2 regions of the Metabacillus sp. cB07 genome follow, and region 2 is predicted to be linked to the other one. Evidence: predicted binding sites of a transcription regulator. Region 2 holds the regulator's gene; the other holds the start of a gene.
The links. The regulator LexA, encoded in region 2, represses DNA repair genes until DNA is damaged. The targets are predictions, from matches to a motif close to CGAACATATGTTCG.
Positions count from the first base shown of each region.

Region 1: uvrB (excinuclease ABC subunit UvrB) is a predicted target of LexA. The motif match lies at 6,966-6,979, and genes of this name have one in related genera.

Region 1 is NZ_CP069296.1:3,724,357-3,734,461, reverse strand. Features, by position in the region: gene JOJ89_RS19130 (zinc-binding dehydrogenase) at 1-108, opposite strand, end outside; gene JOJ89_RS19125 (ABC transporter ATP-binding protein) at 253-948, opposite strand; gene JOJ89_RS19120 (ABC transporter permease) at 961-2,424, opposite strand; gene JOJ89_RS19115 (response regulator transcription factor) at 2,615-3,313, shown strand; gene JOJ89_RS19110 (sensor histidine kinase) at 3,310-4,710, shown strand; gene JOJ89_RS19105 (peptide chain release factor 3) at 4,962-6,551, shown strand; gene JOJ89_RS19100 (DUF2198 family protein) at 6,567-6,806, shown strand; gene uvrB (excinuclease ABC subunit UvrB) at 7,052-9,034, shown strand; gene uvrA (excinuclease ABC subunit UvrA) at 9,041-10,105, shown strand, end outside.
Region 2 is NZ_CP069296.1:1,981,865-1,991,969, reverse strand. Features, by position in the region: gene JOJ89_RS09975 (YneF family protein) at 56-274, opposite strand; gene sirA (sporulation inhibitor of replication protein SirA) at 360-806, opposite strand; gene tkt (transketolase) at 944-2,950, opposite strand; gene JOJ89_RS09960 (DUF896 domain-containing protein) at 3,122-3,352, opposite strand; gene JOJ89_RS09955 (YneB family resolvase-like protein) at 3,424-4,071, opposite strand; gene yneA (cell division suppressor protein YneA) at 4,085-4,396, opposite strand; gene lexA (transcriptional repressor LexA) at 4,556-5,176, shown strand; gene JOJ89_RS09940 (magnesium transporter CorA family protein) at 5,272-6,714, shown strand; gene glnA (type I glutamate--ammonia ligase) at 6,772-8,106, opposite strand; gene JOJ89_RS09930 (MerR family transcriptional regulator) at 8,174-8,578, opposite strand; gene JOJ89_RS09925 (methionine gamma-lyase family protein) at 8,677-9,945, opposite strand; gene hflX (GTPase HflX) at 9,938-10,105, opposite strand, start outside.

The DNA.
Region 1 (10,105 bases), 1.7 Mb from region 2:
TGCTTTCACTTTGATAAGGATTTCGCCTCTGCCGGGCGACGGCTTTTCGGTTTCCCCAATCTGCATGTCTTTCCATTCGCCTTTTCCTTGAAGCAATAATGCTTTCATATGTAGAACACTCCTCTGAGTTTTATAAACAAGTTTCTTTGACATTATAGGAGAAAGAGTGAACTGTTTTCAAATGAAGTGCCTGTATTTAAAGTCAAGGCTGCAGGCGCGAACATTTTAAACCAGCCAATTTGAAGACGGCCATTAACGGTTCATTAAAATCCCGTTTTCCTTTACAGTAAAGCTCCTTTTAGAAAGCTTTACCGTAACATCGGAGATCTCGGCAATGCTTGGATCATGTGTAACAACGATGATGCATTTATTTTCATCATGGGCAAGAGACTGAAACAGGCGGACAATGTCTTTTGCGGTGTCCTCATCAAGATTGCCTGTCGGCTCATCGGCGATAATCAGATCGGATTCGCAGGAAAGGGCTCTGGCAATGGAAACGCGCTGCTGCTGACCGCCGCTGAGTGTGAGAACTTTCTGGCGGGCCTGCTTTTCGGTGATGCCCACTTTCGTAAGCATCTCTAAGGCAAAAGTTTTTTTGTCTTTTTGTTTTGATCCTGTAATTTCCATGGCTGTTGTCACATTTTGCAGAGCCGTCATATAGGGAAGGAGATTGTAGGACTGAAAAACAATGGATACATGTTTATTCCGAAAGTTGGCAAGTCCAATTTTCTTTATCGTTTTTCCTTCATACAGCACTGATCCTTCCTTTGGGAGATCGAGGGCACTGGCCAGTGCAAGGAAGGTGGTTTTACCTGAACCTGAAGGGCCGACAATTGTGTAAAAGCTTCCTTTGTTAAAGCCGATTGAAATATCGTTTAAAATGACATGCTTTTTATTTTCATGATGATACCAGTAGCTGACGTTTTCAAATTGCAGCAGGTTTGTCATAGTGTGTTCCTCCTAATCTTGTTTTGTTAAGATTGTTTTAGGCTGAAGTCTCAAGACTGACAGTGCCGGTATTATGGCAGATATGACTGCAATCAGAAGTCCAATTCCAAACAACATGCCAAGGTCGCTGCCTGTGACTTCGATCTCCATTTTCTCAATCGGTTCAGCACTTGCTGCAGCATCAGGACTGCTGAGTGGTCCGCCCATACCCATTCCGCCTCTCCCTCCGCCAAACGAAGCAGGATTTGATGCAGTTTCTTCAGCTTGCGAAAGCTCCTGCGACAGCAGCTGGTCTCCAAACTGCTTCGCCACAGCCTGGCCTGAAATGGAGGAAACGCCAAGGGCAATAATGGCAACAATCAGGATCTCAAACAGAAACTGGCCGACGAGCTTCCATCGCTTTTCGCCGATTGCAAGCAGAACGCCCATTTCATATTTCCGTTCGCGTATTGACATCATGATAATAAGCGCCAAAATGACTGCACCTGCAATCGTCACTAAATAAACGACATTTTTTGAAAAAGAGGCGACATTGTTGATTGGCCCGATCATCTGCTGGTACGTCTGGTCATTGGCATCCAGTTTAAACGTGTCAAAATCTATGCTGCTGTTTTCTTTGGCTTCAGAAATAAAAGAATCTATTTGCTCAGGATCATTCATGTAATAGATGGCTTGGTCAATCGTCCCTTCATAATCGGAGCCTTTAAGCCCGGCAGCTTTCGTATAAGGCACATAAAGCTGATTATAAGGATTCATGGCAGAGATATTTCTTCCGCCAAGGTCTGTGGTTGCGGCAGTTGTTTCGTAAATGCCGACAATCTCCAGTTCCAATGCTGTTTCTTCTTCGCTCGCTGCTCCTTTAACCGTCAGTTTATCTCCGACAGCAAGCTCGTTCTCCTCAGCAAGCGTCTTTTCAATAACGGCTACATTTTTATCGACATCCGCATCTGTGAGATGCCGGCCTTCAGTCAAAACAGATTCGCTGTTTAAAAAGGCCTGAACAGAGTCAGTAAACATCACTCCATGCAAGGTAACATCCGCTGAAATCATGCCGCCTCCGCCCATTCCGCCAGGACCCTGATTTTCTTCTGATGAGTCAGAAGATTCATTTTCGATTGGTTCAAAGCTGCTTGCTGCAGCGAATGTTGACGATAAGAGGTTATATCCTTTTACTTGAGAATAAGAAGCAAGCTCTTCAGCTGCTTCTTCAGGAATCGGCACAGGCTGAAACCTTACCCGCCCTCCTTGCTCCGTACTTTCGCTTCGCTGCTGTTCCATCATTTTTTCCATGTCCACATTCAAGGTCACTTCACCGCCGAGAGATTCTCTTGCAAGGACGCTTGATTTTTCAGCAGCTGACTGAATGGACAGGCCTGATAAAACAAACACGCAAATAACAGTAAAAATGAATACCTGCAGCAGGCTTTTTCCGGCCCGTGCTTTCACACTTAAAAAACCGCGTTTGATAAAATTCATATGTTTTCTCCTTTTCCTGTAATTGGGGCCATAAGCTCCGGCTTTTACAGATTAATGAGGAAACATGAACAATCTGTGTCCAAACTGTTTCCTAAGTTTTAAAAAACAGGGAACAATTTAGAAAATAGTTGCGAAACAATGAAATTCACTTTACTTTGAATAGAAAGTGATTCATTTGGAAGGTGAAGAGATGAAGGTTTTAGTAATAGAAGACAATCAGAGCGTCAGCGAGATGCTTGAGATGTTTTTTTCAAAAGAAGGCATTACCGGTGCTTTTATTAAAGATGGCCTTGAAGGCTACAAAGCGTATAAGCAGGAGGACTGGGATGTGCTGATCATCGACTGGATGCTGCCGGGGATGGACGGGGTTTCGCTCTGCCGCAAAATCCGAGAAGAAAAGGGAACGGTTCCCATTATTATGCTGACGGCCAAAGACAGTGAATCAGATCAGGTACTCGGCCTTGAAATGGGGGCGGACGATTATGTGACGAAGCCGTTCAGTCCGCTTGCGCTGATGGCACGGATCAAAGCGGTATCCAGGAGACACGCAGCCGCGAGGACGCCTAAAGAAGAAACAGATTCCTTAGAAACAGTTAACTTTAAAATTAATAAGCAGACACGCGAGGTTCTTCTTGATAACGGGAAAATAGAAAACCTTACGCCAAAAGAATTTGAGCTTCTCTGCTATTTTGCAGAGCATCCGCGCCAGGTTTTCACGCGCGAGCAGCTGCTTGAAAGGGTTTGGGGCTATCAGTTTTACGGAGATGAGCGGACCGTTGATGTCCATATTAAGCGGCTCCGCGCAAAACTCGGCACGAAAGCGCGTCCTTTTTTCCATACAGTTTGGGGAGTTGGCTATAAATTTGATGAAACGGCCGGATCCGAATGAGAATTAAATATCTTTACCAGCTGTTTCTAAGCCATATCAGCATTCTAATCATCGCATTTATGATTTTAAGTCTGGTTGTTGCGCAATATGCGGAATCCTTTGTTTATGAAAACAAGGTAGAGGAGCTTGAGCAGTACGGAGACAGAATCCTCGCAGATGTGAAAAACAACAGAGGAGAGCGGGCGCTCAAAGAATATGATCATGTTTTAAGTGCACGCGGAATCCGCTTCAGCCTGTTTGACGACAAAGGAATGATCTTTTATCCCTACTCAGGTAACGCCCCGAGATTTCAGCCGACAGACGAGGAATGGGAGAATCTGAAATCTGGCAAGCGGATTGTCGTCAAACATGAAATCAAGCGGTTTGACCAGGAGGTATCGCTCGTTGCCCTGCCGTATATAGAGAACGGCTCGCTGTCGGGAGGGATCCTGCTTGTGTCTCCGATTAAAGGCTCACGGGAGACAATCAGTGAAATCAACAGGTACCTCCTTTACACAATCCTTATTTCCCTTTCTGTCTCCCTGCTGCTCAGCTGGATTCTATCCAGTCTCCACGTGAAGAGAATTCAGCGGATCCGAAACGCGACGTCTATGATTGCTGAAGGGAAATATGACATCTCCGTCCCGTCTTCCACAATCGACGAGATTGGCGAACTGGCCAACGATTTCAACATCATGGCCGGTCAGCTGAAAAAATCAAATGAAGAAATCGAGAGTTTAGAGAACCGCCGGAGAAAATTCATGGCGGATGTCTCACATGAGCTGAGGACGCCGCTCACGACCATCAGCGGTGTCATAGAAGGGCTGAAAAACAACATGATTCCGGAAACGGAAAAAGACCGGGGACTGCAGCTTGTGAGTCAGGAGACAAAACGGCTGATCAGGCTCGTAAATGAAAATCTGGATTATGAAAAAATCCGTTCAAACCAGGTGAAGCTTTTTAAAGAAAAGATTCAGCTGATTGAGGTTTTTGAAATTATAAAAGAACATTTAGAGCTGCAGGCAGAAGATAAAAATGTCCGGCTTGATATCGCTTCAGATGCTGATGCAGAGGTTTACGCCGATTATGACCGGCTCATCCAGATTCTTATTAACATTACGAAAAACAGTATTCAGTTTACAGAGAGCGGGACCGTTTGCCTTCGGGGCAAAAGGGGGTATAAAGAAACCATTATTACAATAGAGGACACGGGAATTGGCATGGATCCAGAGGAAGTGAAAACCATCTGGCAGCGGTTTTACAAGGCGGACATGTCACGCACAGGTCATCAGTTCGGGGAATTCGGCCTTGGCCTCTCGATTGTAAAGCAGCTTGTCCTCATGCATAACGGAGAAATTGATATTGTCAGCAAAAAGAATCAGGGAACAACATTCATCCTCAAATTTCCAGAGAAGTAGAGAGCGCTGTTCATACTTTGTTCATACTTCTCTGGTAAACTGATTACAAATATGACTGAAAAATAGGAAAGGGGAAGAAATTTATGAAAAAGAAGGATACGGTCTTCATTCTTGTAGGCGCTGTCATTATGGCTGCGGTCAATGTTCTTTTTTTCACAGCTCCTGTTTAAAGAAAGTCCGGGCTGAAATTGTTCTATTGCTCTAAATGTGATATATTTCAAACGAAGTAAACTTTGTGAGGGTAATCATATATGAGCATAGATAATGAAATTTCAAAGAGACGGACGTTTGCCATCATCTCCCATCCTGATGCCGGTAAAACAACGTTAACAGAAAAGCTCCTGTATTTCGGGAAAGTGATTCGCGAAGCAGGAACAGTAAAAGGGAAGAAGACCGGCAAGTTTGCCGCTTCCGACTGGATGGAAATCGAGAAAAAACGCGGCATTTCCGTTACATCAAGTGTCATGAGTTTTCCTTATCATGACTTCCACGTTAATATCCTTGATACTCCTGGACACGAAGATTTCAGTGAGGACACCTACCGCACACTGACGGCAGTTGACAGCGTTGTGATGATCATTGACTCCACTAAAGGGGTTGAGCCGCAGACGATCAAGCTGTTTAAAGTCTGCCGCATGAGAGGCATTCCTATTTTCACCTTTATTAATAAACTTGACCGTGAAGGAAAAGATCCGCTTGAGCTTCTGTCTGAAATTGAAGAAGTGCTCGGCATCGAATCCTATCCAATGAACTGGCCGGTTGGAATGGGCAAGCGGTTCCTTGGAATCATTGACCGCGAGCAGCACACAGTCGTTCAGTTTAAAGGAAACGAGCAGGAGGAAACCATTCCTGCAGCTGAAGTGGAAGGCAGCGAAATCGGCAGCCATCCGACATACCTTGAAACGCTTGATGAGCTTGAGCTGCTTGAAGAAGCCGGAAACCAGTTCGACGCTGACCGTGTGAAACGCGGAGAACTGACGCCTGTATTCTTTGGAAGCGCACTGGCAAACTTCGGGGTGAAATCGTTCTTTGATGTGTTCCTTCAGTATGCCGTTCCGCCGCAGCCAAGAAGAACAAATCAGGGCTTTATATCTCCTGAAACAGAAGAATTTTCAGGCTACATCTTTAAAATTCAGGCCAACATGAACCCGGCTCACCGCGACAGAATCGCATTCCTTCGTGTGTGCTCCGGCCGATTTGAGCGTGGAATGAGTGTTCAGCTGAGCAGAACGAACAAAACGCTGAAGCTGAATCAGACTCAAGTTTTCATGGCCAAAGACAGAGAAACCGTTGATGAGGCGTTCGCGGGCGATATCATCGGAATTTATGATCCGAACGTCTATCAGATCGGGGACACACTGACAGCAGGCAAGGAAGGCTATCAGTATGATGAGCTTCCTCAGTTCCCGCCTGAGATGTTTAAAAAAGTTCGCGTGAAAAACGTCATGAAAGCAAAGCAGTTCCGCAAAGGAATTGAACAGCTTGTTCAGGAAGGCGCCATTCAGTACTTCCGCCAGGATTCTACCGATGATATTATCCTCGGTGCAGTCGGACAGCTTCAATATGAAGTGTTCGAATACCGCATGAGAGCGGAATACAATGTTGAAATTGAATTTGTGCCAATGGGCGACCGCATTCCAAGGTGGATCGGCAACGACAAGTTCGAAAAGCGCTTCTTCGATTCAAGAAGCCTTCTTGTCCGCGACCGCAATGACCAGTATGCCGTTCTGTTTGAAAACGAATTTACCTTCAGGCATTTCAGTGAAAACCATAAAGAGATTCAGCTGATCGATCTTCTGCAGGAAAATGACTATCAAAGCTATTCGGCTACAGATAAATAAGCGGGGGCTGATTGAATGCTATTGAAAGCAGCTCTGGCTCTCGTCCTGCCTTTTGTCATTCTCACGCTGTTTGCGCGCGTGACGTATAATCACTACGTGGCAGCGGTGCTGACAATCGCCCTGCTTGCTGCAGCCTATTCAAAGGGCTACATGGATTCCTGGCTGCTCATCGCTCTTGGCGCGGTGTCGGTTATCGCGGGCTTCCTGTACGCAGCAAAAATGGCCAAAAGGACGAGAAATGAAAAGACCAATTAGAACCTGTTCCCGGTGGGAGGAGGTTTTTTTGTTTTCTATAAAACACCCTTCCGGTTTACCGCCCTCTCTAAAAAGGTATTGAAATAAGAAACACAAGCATTTAAATAGCTTTTTCAGGCGATAATGATAAAATCAAACCAAAATGTCGAAAGAAAAATACGAACTATCGTTCGTATTTTTAGTGTTTTTCTCTGTGATTATGGTAAAATATGAATACTGATTACATACGAATGGAGGTCCTCCTGTTGAGCGATCGTTTTGAGTTAGTATCAAATTATAAGCCGGAAGGCGATCAGCCAGCGGCGATCAAGCAGCTCGTCCAGGGCATTAAAGAGGGGAAGAAGCATCAGACGCTTCTTGGAGCAACAGGCACCGGGAAGACGTTTACCGTTTCAAACGTCATTCAGGAAGTGAACAAGCCGACGCTGATCATCGCCCACAATAAAACACTCGCCGGACAGCTGTACAGCGAGTTTAAAGAGTTCTTTCCGAACAATGCAGTCGAATACTTTGTCAGCTACTATGACTATTACCAGCCGGAGGCCTATGTCCCGCAGACGGACACATTCATTGAAAAGGACGCAAGCATCAATGATGAAATCGATAAACTGAGGCACTCCGCTACCGCCTCGTTATTTGAACGGAAAGATGTCATTATCATTGCCAGTGTATCATGCATCTACGGCCTCGGTTCTCCTGAAGAATACCGTGACCTGGTCGTTTCTTTGCGCACGGGTATGGATATTGAACGCAATCAGCTTCTCCGGAAGCTTGTGGATGTACAATATGAGCGCAATGACATTGATTTTAAGCGCGGAACGTTCAGGGTGCGCGGGGATGTTGTGGAGATTTTCCCTGCTTCAAGAGATGAACAGTGCATCCGGGTTGAATTTTTCGGGGATGAAATTGACCGCATCCGCGAGGTCGATGCGCTGACCGGCGAAATCCGCGGCGACCGCGAGCATGTCTCGATCTTCCCGGCATCCCACTTCGTTACCCGCGAAGAAAAAATGAGAGTCGCGATCGGTAATATTGAAAAAGAGCTTGAAGAGCGGCTGAAAGAGCTTCATGAGAACGGAAAGCTGCTTGAAGCGCAGCGTCTTGAGCAGCGTACGAGGTACGACCTTGAAATGATGCGGGAAATGGGCTTTTGCTCAGGGATTGAGAACTACTCAAGGCACTTGACGCTCCGCCCGGCAGGTTCAACGCCATACACGCTTCTCGACTTCTTCCCGAAGGATTTTATGATTGTTGTCGATGAGTCACATGTGACGATTCCTCAAATCAGAGGCATGTTCAACGGGGACCAGGCGAGAAAGCAGGTGCTTGTCGATCACGGATTCCGCCTGCCTTCAGCCAAGGACAACCGTCCCCTTCAGTTTGGCGAGTTTGAAGAGCATATCAACAACATCCTGTTTGTATCTGCAACTCCAGGACCGTACGAGCTTGATCATACACCTGAAATGGTGCAGCAGATCATCCGTCCGACAGGGCTTCTTGATCCGACCATCGATGTCAGGCCGATTCAGGGTCAGATTGATGACCTGATCGGGGAGATTCATGCCAGGATTGAGCGCAACGAGCGAGTCCTCGTTACGACCCTCACGAAGAAAATGTCCGAGGATCTGACCGATTACCTGAAAGACATCGGAATCAAGGTTAACTACCTGCATTCTGAAATCAAAACGCTCGAGCGGATCGAAATTATCAGGGAACTGCGCCTAGGGAAATTTGATGTTCTTATCGGAATCAATCTTCTAAGGGAAGGACTCGACATCCCTGAGGTGTCTCTTGTCGCCATCCTTGATGCGGATAAAGAGGGCTTCCTGAGATCGGAACGCTCGCTGATTCAGACGATTGGACGCGCTGCCCGGAACTCAAACGGCCACGTTATTATGTATGCCGACAAAATGACGAATTCCATGGAAATTGCCATAAATGAAACAAAACGCCGCCGAGAAACACAGAAGGCATTCAATGAAAAACACGGCATTGAACCGAAGACAATCCAGAAAAAAATTGCCGAGACGATTCGCGCTGTTATTGCCCCGGAAGATGCGGAAGAACTGGAATCAGCTCTTCCAAAACTCGGCAAGCTGTCTAAAAAAGAGCGCGAAAAAGTCATACAGCAAATGGAATCAGAGATGAAAGAAGCGGCTAAAGGGCTCAACTTCGAGCGTGCTGCCGAGCTTCGTGATCTGATACTAGAGCTTAAAGCGGAAGGATGAAACTAGATGGCACTCGATAAAATTAGTGTGAAAGGTGCGCGCGCTCACAATTTAAAAAACATAGATGTGACGATTCCGCGTGATAAGCTCGTTGTTCTGACAGGCTTATCGGGCTCCGGAAAATCGTCGCTTGCGTTTGATACGATTTATGCAGAAGGGCAGCGGAGATATGTTGAGTCTCTCTCTGCCTATGCCCGCCAGTTTCTCGGGCAAATGGATAAACCGGACGTTGATTCCATCGAAGGGCTGTCACCTGCCATTTCAATCGACCAGAAAACAACAAGCCGGAATCCCCGTTCCACAGTAGGAACAGTTACGGAAATTTATGATTATCTGAGACTTCTGTTTGCACGCATTGGAAGACCAACGTGCCCAAACCACGATATTGAAATCTCGTCCCAGACAATCGAACAGATGGTTGACCGGATCCTTGAATATCCCGAGCGGACAAAGCTTCAGGTGCTTGCACCAATTGTTTCTGGAAGAAAAGGAACACATGCAAAAGTGTTTGAAGACATTAAAAAGCAGGGGTACGTGCGCGTCCGGGTCAACGGGGAAATGATGGAAGTCGGCGATGAGTTCACACTTGAGAAAAACAAAAAGCACACGATCGAAGTTGTGATTGACCGGATTGTGATAAAAGAGGGGATTTCTGCCCGTTTAGCCGACTCTCTTGAATCGGCTCTCGGACTCGGGGAAGGCAGAGTTGTTATTGATGTCATCGGTGAGGAAGAGCTGTTGTTCAGCGAACATCACGCCTGTCCGATCTGCGGTTTCTCAATCGGCGAGCTTGAGCCGAGGATGTTCAGTTTCAACAGTCCTTTTGGCGCCTGCAATGAATGCGACGGACTTGGCACAAAGCTTGAGGTGGACGTTGATCTTGTCATGCCGAATAAAGACCTGTCTTTAAAGAAGCATGCGCTCGCACCGTGGGAACCGACAAGTTCGCAGTACTACCCGCAGCTGCTTGAAGCAGTGTGCAATCACTATGGTGTTCCGATGGATATTCCAGTCAGGGATATACCTGCACATCTTTTAGATAAAGTTCTTTACGGAAGCGGCAGTGATGAA
Region 2 (10,105 bases):
AAAAAAGCACGCTCCGAAAGCGTGCTTTTTTATTTAAAATCCCGTAACCGGGTTTTTATTTTGCCTGATTGTTCATCATTTTCATCATTTGGTTGATTTTCTTCTGGGACGGTTTCATGCCCATTTGCATCATCATCATTTTTAACATTTGCTCGTTAATTGGCGGATTTTTCTTTAAATAACTCATCATATACTGGCGAGCAATGAAAAATCCTAGTGCTACTCCGGCAAGTAAAGCCAGAACGCCTACTAGAATGACTACCCACAGATCCATCGTATTTCCTCCTTCATGTTGTCTATTTTACAGTGTACTAAACCATAGGATATTATACAACATATACTCTATAATTTCTGCCTTTTTAGACAAATTTTCTTTCTTTTATCGGTTTTAGCCATCCGTGCCGCTTTTCTTCAAAATCCATCGCTAAAAAGCATGAATCCGCCTTTCTGAGAACTTCAAAGAAAATCGCTTCCATATCAAAGCTTCCTTCTGAAGTGACTGTAACCGATCTGTCACCCGTTTCAAGGATGGCTCCTCCCTGCATGGATTCACTTTCAATATGATGGCGGTTTTGTGAATATGCATAGTTGTATCTTCCGTTCAAGCTGCTGCTGATCATGTCATCTATATAGTCTTTCGGAATTTGTCTCGTAATATAAGTAATTTGTTTTTTCAGGTGAATAAACTCAGGCTGTTTAGGGCTTGTCCGCATAAATTCCTGAAAAAGCTGAAAAAGCTTTACTTCACGGCCAAAAAAGTGATTCGCAAACTCTTCCTCTATTAAATAGACAGTGTAGTGTCTCATGCTTTCACCCTTCCGTATGACGGTTACCCATTATTATACTGGAAAGTTGAGGAAGAAATTTGTCTAAATGAAAGGCAAAACTTCACTTTTTTTGTCGAAAAAGAGAGAACGAAGTAATTCGTTCTCTCCAGTAAGGCTTATTTTTCTAATAGTGCCTTTACTCGTGCTGTTACATTCTCGACTGTAAAGCCAAACTCTTTCATAATTCTTTCACCTGGTGCTGAGGCTCCAAACTGGCTGATGCCAAGAATGTCACCCTCATCTCCAGTATATCGCTCCCAGCCAAGAGGTGCTGCCATCTCAATAGCCAGACGCTTCTTCACTGTTTTTGGAAGAACGGAAGCGCGGTACTCTTTTGACTGGCTTTCGAAACGGTTCCATGACGGCATGCTTACAACCGCAACATCAATGCCTTCTTTTTGAAGAGCATCCTGCGCTTCGATAGCAAGTCCCACTTCAGAACCTGATGCTAAAAGAAGTGCGTCAGCTGTTTCCTTTTTGCTAGGAGAAATTGTATAAGCTCCTTTGGAAACTCCTTCATATGCCGTTTCAGACGTACCTTTGATCGTTTTTAGATTCTGACGGGTAAGAACAAGTGCTGTCGGTGCCGTTTCAGATTGAAGCGCAAGTCTCCATGCAGCAGCAGTCTCATTGCCGTCTGCCGGACGGATAACAGACAGGTTCGGCATTGCACGCAAGGCAGGAAGCTGTTCAATCGGCTCATGAGTAGGGCCGTCTTCTCCTACAGCAATACTGTCATGAGTGAATACATATGTTACCGGCAGACCCATTAAAGCAGCAAGACGAATTGCCGGACGCAGGTAGTCAGAGAATACAAAGAACGTTCCGCCGTAAACGCGAAGACCGCCATGCAGCGCCATGCCGTTTAGTGCAGCACCCATTGCGAATTCACGGACACCGAACCAGATGTTGCGTCCGCTGTAGTCCTCAGCTGTGAAATCTGCTGCTCCCTTAATAGAAGTATTGTTTGAACCTGCAAGGTCAGCTGATCCTCCGAAAATGTATGGAACATTTTTCGCAAGGCCATTTAACACTTCACCGGAAGAAGCACGTGAAGCAAGTGCTTTGCCGTCTTCATATACAGGCACTTCGGAATCCCAGTTTTCAGGAAGCTCGCCCTTAATTCCTGCCTCAAGAGCTTTTGCAAGATCAGGGAATTCTTTTTTATAGCTGTCAAAAAGAGCGTTCCATTCTTGTTCTTTTTTCGAACCGAACTGTTCTGCCGACTCTTTGAAATGAGCATACACTTCGTCAGGAACGTGGAAGTCCTGATCGAATGTCCATGCATATGCTTCTTTTGTCAGTTTGATTTCATCTGATCCAAGCGGCTTGCCGTGAACATCTGATTTCCCTGACATATTCGGTGATCCGTAGCCGATTGTCGTTTTCACTTCAATCAGAGTAGGGTGAGTTTCATCTTGCTTAGCAGCTTCAATCGCTTTAGCAATTTCTTTAAGGTTGTTGCCGTCTTCTACCCGAATGACCTGCCAGCCGATTGCTTTGAAACGGTCTTCCACGTTTTCAGAGAATGAGCGGTCAAGGTCTCCATCGAGAGAAATGTCGTTAGAATCATAAAGAACAACTAATTTGCCAAGCTTTAAATGCCCTGCAAGGGAAGCTGCCTCAGAAGAGATTCCTTCCATCAGGTCACCATCTCCGCAGATTGCATATGTGAAGTGGTCGACAACCGGGTAAGACTCTTGGTTATATGTATGTGCAAGATGACGTTCTGCCATAGCCATTCCGACAGCCATCCCAATTCCCTGGCCAAGCGGACCTGTTGTTGCATCTACACCTGCTGTGTGGCGGAATTCAGGGTGTCCCGGTGTTTTGCTTCCCCATTGTCTGAATTCTTTAAGATCATCCATCGTTAAATCATAGCCTGATAAATGAAGAAGGCTGTACAGCAGCATAGACCCGTGACCTGCAGATAATACAAAACGGTCGCGGTTAAACCATTCAGGATTTTTAGGATTGTGATTCATAAATTGCGTCCAAAGCGAATACGCCATTGGAGCTGCCCCCATAGGCATTCCAGGATGTCCTGATTTTGCTTTTTCAATCGCATCAATCGACAGCGTTCGAATGGTAGCAATTGATAAGTCTTGAATTGAATGTGACATTAATTGATCATCCTTTCAGAAATAACATTCTACTTTTTTATCATAGCTTTACTGCCCTATTCATACAACCATTTCGCATGGAAATGCAAAAATGAGAAGTGTAAGAACCTATTCTAATGTATTATGTGCAAAATGAAAAGGAATACATCAAAAATTGACGTATTCCAGCGATTAATGCAGATCGCGTCTGCGTTCTTCTTTTAATTTTTCAGGTGTTACATCGTTCCCGTTTGGATCCAGGACTGTAACGCCTTTTAATGTATTTTTCATAGAACCCCGGAATGCCTTAAGATATTCCTGTCTGAGTGATTGCTGTTCCTGTTTTTCTTCCGGAGAAAGACCGGACGTTTTTGATTTTCTGGACAAGGTGTTGATTCTTGCCATCTTTTCTTTTGGCAGCATGACTGCAGCTCCTTTACCTAATACAGATTTACTATCATATCGTACTAGATATGGGGGCAAAAAACAACAGATTAGACCTGTTCCTCTTTCATGTGCTCCTGATATCTTCTATGTACTGTCGCTTTAGAAACCTCGTATCCAAAACCTCTTAAGGTAGCCGCAATCTCTGAGAATGTCAGTTTATTCTGTTTAAGCCTGATAATCTCGCTGACAGGCACTTCCTTTTTCTCTCTGCCGCTCCCTTTATCTCTGTTAGTAAGATTCCTCTGAGGTTTATACCCTTTTTCAACCGCTCTCTGCATACCTCTTTTGATTTTCAGATTATGGATTTTCCGCTGATATTCTTCAACAATGCTTACAATTTCCAGAACCATGGAATCGGCTTCAGACAAAAAAAGCTTTCCATTCTGCGTGGCCGTATAGATCGTAATGCCTTCTTTTGCGAAAAAATGAATAAGGGCGATCCGGGCGTTCCCTCTCCCCAGTCTTGTCTCATCCTGAATAACAATGGCCTCAATTTTCTGTTCCTTTATACAGTCAAATATTTCAAAAATACCTTCTCTTTCAACCTCATATCCGCTCGCCTGTTCCTCAATAATCTTTTCCACATTCATGCCATGTGCTGCTGAAAGGGCCAAAAGTTCTTCTTTTTGCCGGGCGAGTGATGTCTCTTGTTCTTCTTTTCTAGTGCTGACTCTGCAGTAGATGATTGCGTTCAGTGTTCTCACTTCCCTATTTTCTTGATGCAAGCTGTGTCCCGTCATGGTAGGTTTGTTTATCAATAGGAAGAACCACAGAATCTCCTGACTTGATCACAGCTGTCGGCAGTCCGTTTTTATCCTGAACCCATTCAACGAAATCGGTTTTGGACATGCGGTGATGCTCTTCATATTGATCTGCAAGGCTCCATATACTGTCACCTTCTGCTATTTCAATGGATACATAATGATCAAGGCTTTCTTTTTCTCCTGTGTATGATAATGCAAAGACAGCTACAATGACAACTGCAAAGAAAGAAATAACGTAAGATAATGAACCTTTCAACTCAATCCCCACCTTAATAGAATGTTTGTTCGTATATTTGATACTTTCAGTATAATGCGAACAAACGTTTCTGTCAACGCCGTTTTTCGAACTTATGTTTGTATATGCAGGAAAAACATGCTATAATCAACATAAATTACAGGACGCGAGGTGGATAAAATGACAAAACTTTCAAAGAGGCAGCAGGATATCCTCACTTTTATTAAGCTTGAAGTACAAAAGAAAGGATATCCGCCATCAGTCCGTGAGATCGGCGAAGCAGTGGGCCTTGCTTCGAGCTCAACTGTGCACGGCCATCTTGCCAGGCTTGAAAGCAAAGGGCTGATCAGACGGGATCCGACAAAGCCGAGAGCGATCGAAATATTAGAAGATGAGACAGCGATGATTCCGCGTTCAAGCGTGATTAACGTTCCTGTAATCGGGAAAGTAACAGCCGGTTCCCCGATCACAGCCATTGAAAACGTCGAGGAATATTTTCCTCTTCCAGATACGTTCGCCGCATCCGATGATCAGATCTTCATGCTCGAGATTATGGGAGACAGTATGATTGAAGCCGGTATTCTTGACGGGGACATGGTTATTGTCAAACAGCAGAACACTGCAAACAACGGGGATATCGTTGTTGCCATGACAGAGGATGATGAGGCAACTGTCAAACGTTTTTTCAAAGAGAAAGATTACGTGCGCCTTCAGCCGGAAAACTCTACACTTGAACCGATTATTCTCAGACATGTTGTCATCCTGGGAAAAGTTGTTGGAGTTTATAGAAACATACACTAAAAACTTTGCTTTTACAGGCAAAGTTTTTTTATTTGCCTGTTTTGCAGCCTTCTCTCAGGGGAACATAATAATGAAAAAAAGATGAGAGGGTGCCTATGACAAAAGAACCGGCCATTCTGCGGGCGAATGCCCAATTTATTTTTCCTTTTTCATGGGACAGCGACTGCATCTCCCAGCTGACTGATGAACTTAAGGCGAACGGATTTGAATTTTTCAGCATTAACAGCAGCGCCCAGCAGACAAAATTTTACGGAGAGAAAACAAGTCTTCCCCATAAACGCCTGAAACATTATTTTATGCCGTACATAGAACAGATTCTCTTTCCGGATCAGCATCAGGATAAGGCTATAAATCGATACTCAAAATCCTTTGACAGAAAATGCACGCTTCGTACAGCTGTAAATGAATATTCTTTCAATGTCCACTCAATCGATCTGTATATATGCCCTTTTTCTGTCGGAATGATCACCATAAGGACAGAGCTGACATCAAACAGCAATACATGGTCACTGAGCGATGCACTCGATTTTATGGATCACTTCAGGGTTCTTGAACCATTTATTACAGAAGAAAAAGGAACTGTTCTTCATTCAGGACAGGGCACTTACGAAAAGATTCAGGATTTTATTTTTGAAGAGCTGTGCCCCTCTGTTGTCCCGTATATAGAAAAAAGTGAAAACAGCCAGTCAACTTACCTTGGAAGCCTTCCCTACTTTATTGACGAGAGAATGTTTGTCAGCAGTTATCTTTTGACAGAAAAGGACGCAGAGATTTCTTCGGATACTCTTTTTCGAATAGGCCACATAAATGGCTATGATCAAAACGGCAGGCCGTATATGTCCGCAAGCAATTCCGCATATATAGACCACTATCTTAAGGATCACATTTACGACAGGTGGTCACCCGGCAGCTTTCACGTTGTGAGTGATCATACATTCACTAAAATTACGAATGATGTGGGTCAGGAGAACGTGACCGCGGAAGAAATGGTTGGACAGCTCTACTACAATCTCATCCTGCATCTTTTCTATAAAATTGTTCTTCTAAAGCTTTCATACAGCTATTCACAGCTCTACATTGATCAGAAACAGGATAAAATGGAAGGTCTGATCCGCTCGATTGCTAATTTCACCGCTAAGTATATCTTTTCAGAAATCAGCAGCAGAACGGAAGGCCAGGAGCTTTCTGTTATGATGAAAGACAGGTTCAAAATTGAGACCCTCTATAAAGAAGTGAAGAATACGATGGACAGTCTTTATCAAAACCAGGAGAAGCTGGCCAGCAAACGCCACAATTCCCTGCTGCTGATCCTTACTACTTATACGGTTATTTCCGGAATCTATGGCATGAACCTTGTCATTGAGGACTGGAAAGGCAGCATAAGCTGGAACAAGCTTGCAAATTACTCTATTTTTGAATACATTTCACTCGTGGTCGCTTTATCCGGGATTGCAGTTGGTTCCATACTTGCCGTAATAGCCATAATGAGGCTGCTGAAGGACTATCTTCAAAAAAGAAAATCAGATGGAATTGACTAAAAAGCTTGATTGTGCAAAAAAACCTCAGCAGACAGCTGAGGTTTTTGAGTGTGATTCTTAGTATTGAGACATGTACTGCTCGCGTTCCCATGGGTGAACTTGAGTGCGGAACATATCCCATTCGATTTCTTTCGCTTCTACAAAATGCTCAAACAAATGCTCGCCAAGTGCGTTGATGATTACTTCGTCTGTTTTCAGAAGATCAAGAGCCTGTGCTAATGTTGCAGGAAGATCTACGATTCCATTCTCAACACGCTCTTCTTTCGTCATGACATAGATGTTGCGGTCAATCGGTTTTGGAGCAGCAAGTTTGTTTTTAATGCCGTCAAGACCAGCAGCAAGCAATACGCTCATTGCAAGGTACGGGTTTGCAGAAGGGTCAACACTGCGCACTTCTACGCGTGTGCTTAGTCCGCGTGAAGCAGGGATACGGATAAGCGGGCTTCTGTTTTGTGCAGACCAGGCAACATAGCATGGTGCCTCGTAGCCAGGTACTAGACGTTTATATGAGTTAACTGTCGGATTCGTAACAGCTGTAAAGTTTGGTGCATGCTTGATTACGCCGGCAATGAAATGTCTCGCTGTTTCGCTCAGCTCAAGTTCACTGTTTTTGTCATAGAATGAGTTCACTCCGTCTTTGAAAAGAGAGAGGTTCATGTGCATTCCAGATCCATTTACTCCAAACAGCGGCTTCGGCATGAATGTAGCATGCAATCCGTGTTTGCGCGCAATTGTTTTAACAACAAGTTTGAATGTTTGGATATCATCACAAGCTTTTACTGCACCGGCATATTTGAAGTCGATTTCATGCTGGCCAGGAGCTACCTCATGGTGAGATGCTTCAATTTCAAAGCCCATTTCTTCAAGCTCAAGCACGATGTCACGTCTGCAGTTTTCTCCAAGGTCAGTCGGAGCAAGGTCGAAGTAGCCGCCGTGATCGTTCAGCTCAAGAGTTGGTTCTCCTTTTTCGTCAAGCTTGAAAAGGAAGAATTCCGGCTCAGGCCCAAGGTTGAAGTCAGTGAATCCAAGGTCTTCCATTTCTTTCAGCATACGTCTTAAGTTGTTGCGCGGATCTCCATCAAATGGTGTGCCGTCCGGGCTGTAGATGTCGCAGATGAAACGTGCAACTTTGCCTTTTTCAGATGTCCAAGGGAAAATAACAAACGTATCAAGATCAGGATACAGATACATGTCAGATTCTTCAATGCGGACAAATCCTTCAATTGAAGATCCGTCAAACATGCATTTGTTGTCAAGTGCTTTTTCAAGCTGGCTTGCAGGAATTTCTACGTTTTTGATTGTTCCAAGGATGTCCGTGAACTGCAGTCTGATGTATTTTACGTTTTCTTCTTGTACTAAGCGTACAATATCTTCTCTCGAATACTTTGCCATTGTGAAAATCCTCTCCTAACAATACTAAGTAATATTTATTGTGAAAAATAAAGTGAAGCTGCGTTAATTAATGGAAAAATCTAGACATGTCACCCTGTCTGAGCGATGATCTCTGGAACCTTCCGGCCTGCATCAGTTCAGCTTTCAGCAGCTTTCTGAGTTCAGCGTCGGTCAGATCCGGTTTTTCCACTTTTTTAGGCTGGCCTTCTTCTTCGCGTTCCATACTTTTATCCTTAGAAGAAAAAATCTGCTTGATGCCGGCCATGTTAATGCCTTGTTCGATAAGGCTTCTTATTTCAAGAAGCGTATCTACATCATTAAATGAAAATAGGCGTCTGTTCCCTTCTGTTCTTGCAGGGAAAATCAAGCCGTTTTCTTCATAATATCGAATTTGCCTGGCAGAGAGTTCTGTCAGCTGCATGACAATTCCGATCGGGAATAAGGGCATCGAGCGTCGAATCGTATCACCCATTGTATTCCCTCCTTTTCTTAACTTAATCTTATTATATTCCATGTCATATAATGCGTCAACACTATGTTAGGAAAAATGACATTTGGATTTATATCCGATTACAGACGAATTAAATTCTTGTCCAAAAGATGATCAAGAGCAGAACAGATGGCAATTTTCACATGAGAATACGTTAATCCGCCCTGCACATAAGCTGTATACGGGGGACGCAGCGGCCCGTCTGCAGAGAGTTCTATGCTTGCTCCCTGTACAAAAGTTCCTGCAGCCATTATGACATCGTTCTCATAACCCGGCATATAGCTCGGATATGGCGTCACGTGCGAATTGACCGGTGATGCATATTGTATGGCCTGGCAAAACGCAACCATTAAATCAGACTGCTCAAACTGGACAGATTGAATAAGGTCTGTGCGGACTGCATCCCAGGACGGGTTTGTTTTAAGCCCTGCAAGTTCAAGCATCGCTGCCGTAAACACTGCACCTTTTAAAGATTGGGCAACAACGTGAGGAGCAAGGAAGAATCCCTGATACATTTCCTGAAGACTGTAGAGGGACGCGCCTGCCTCAGCCCCAATACCAGGTGATGTCATCCGGTAGGAGCATGCTTCCACCAGATCCTTGCGCCCAACGATATAACCGCCTGTTTTCGCAAGTCCGCCGCCCGGATTTTTAATAAGCGAACCAGCCATAAGATCGGCACCGACGTGACAAGGTTCAAGCTCTTCAACAAATTCACCGTAGCAATTGTCGACAAAGACAACAACATCAGGCTTAATGGATTTGACAAAGTCAATCATCTGCTTAATTTCTGCAAGAGTATAAGATGGCCTTGTGGCATATCCTTTTGAGCGCTGAATGCCGATCATCTTTGTCTTTTCTGTAATGGCAGCACCGACGGCATCATAATCTATGCCGCCGTCTTCTTTCAGTTCAACAGCCCGGTAGCCGATTTTAAATTCACTTAGAGAACCGGTGCCGCTTCCTCTGATGCCCACAATCTCTTCAAGGGTATCATAAGGCTTTCCCGTTATATATAGAAGTTCATCAAATGGACGGAGCACTCCAAACAGGGCAATGGAGATGGCATGGGTGCCTGAAATGATCTGCGGCCTTACAAGCCCTGACTCCCCGCCGAAAACATCCGCATAAATCTGTTCCAGCGTATCCCTTCCATGGTCATCATACCCATATCCTGTAGTCGGGATAAAATGTGAGTCGCTCACTCTATGGTCTCTGTAGCTTTGAAGAACCCGGAACTGGTTCATTTCCATTCGTTCATCAATTTTTTTGTGGGTATCTCTGATTTTTTCTTCTGCCTCTGCAGCAAGCTGCGCAAGCTTATCACCGTATTTCAATTGGTTAAACATGTTTGTTTCCCTTTCTCTTATACATCTCTATCTGGCCGGAAGCTGCATGTCCCGGCAGGAAGTGTCCCTGTATTTCATAATGATTTTCTTCTTCATTAAAGGCAAAGTGCCCTACCATGGTTTCTGTTTTCAATGAAGCCAGAAGCTTGCCTTCTGAAGC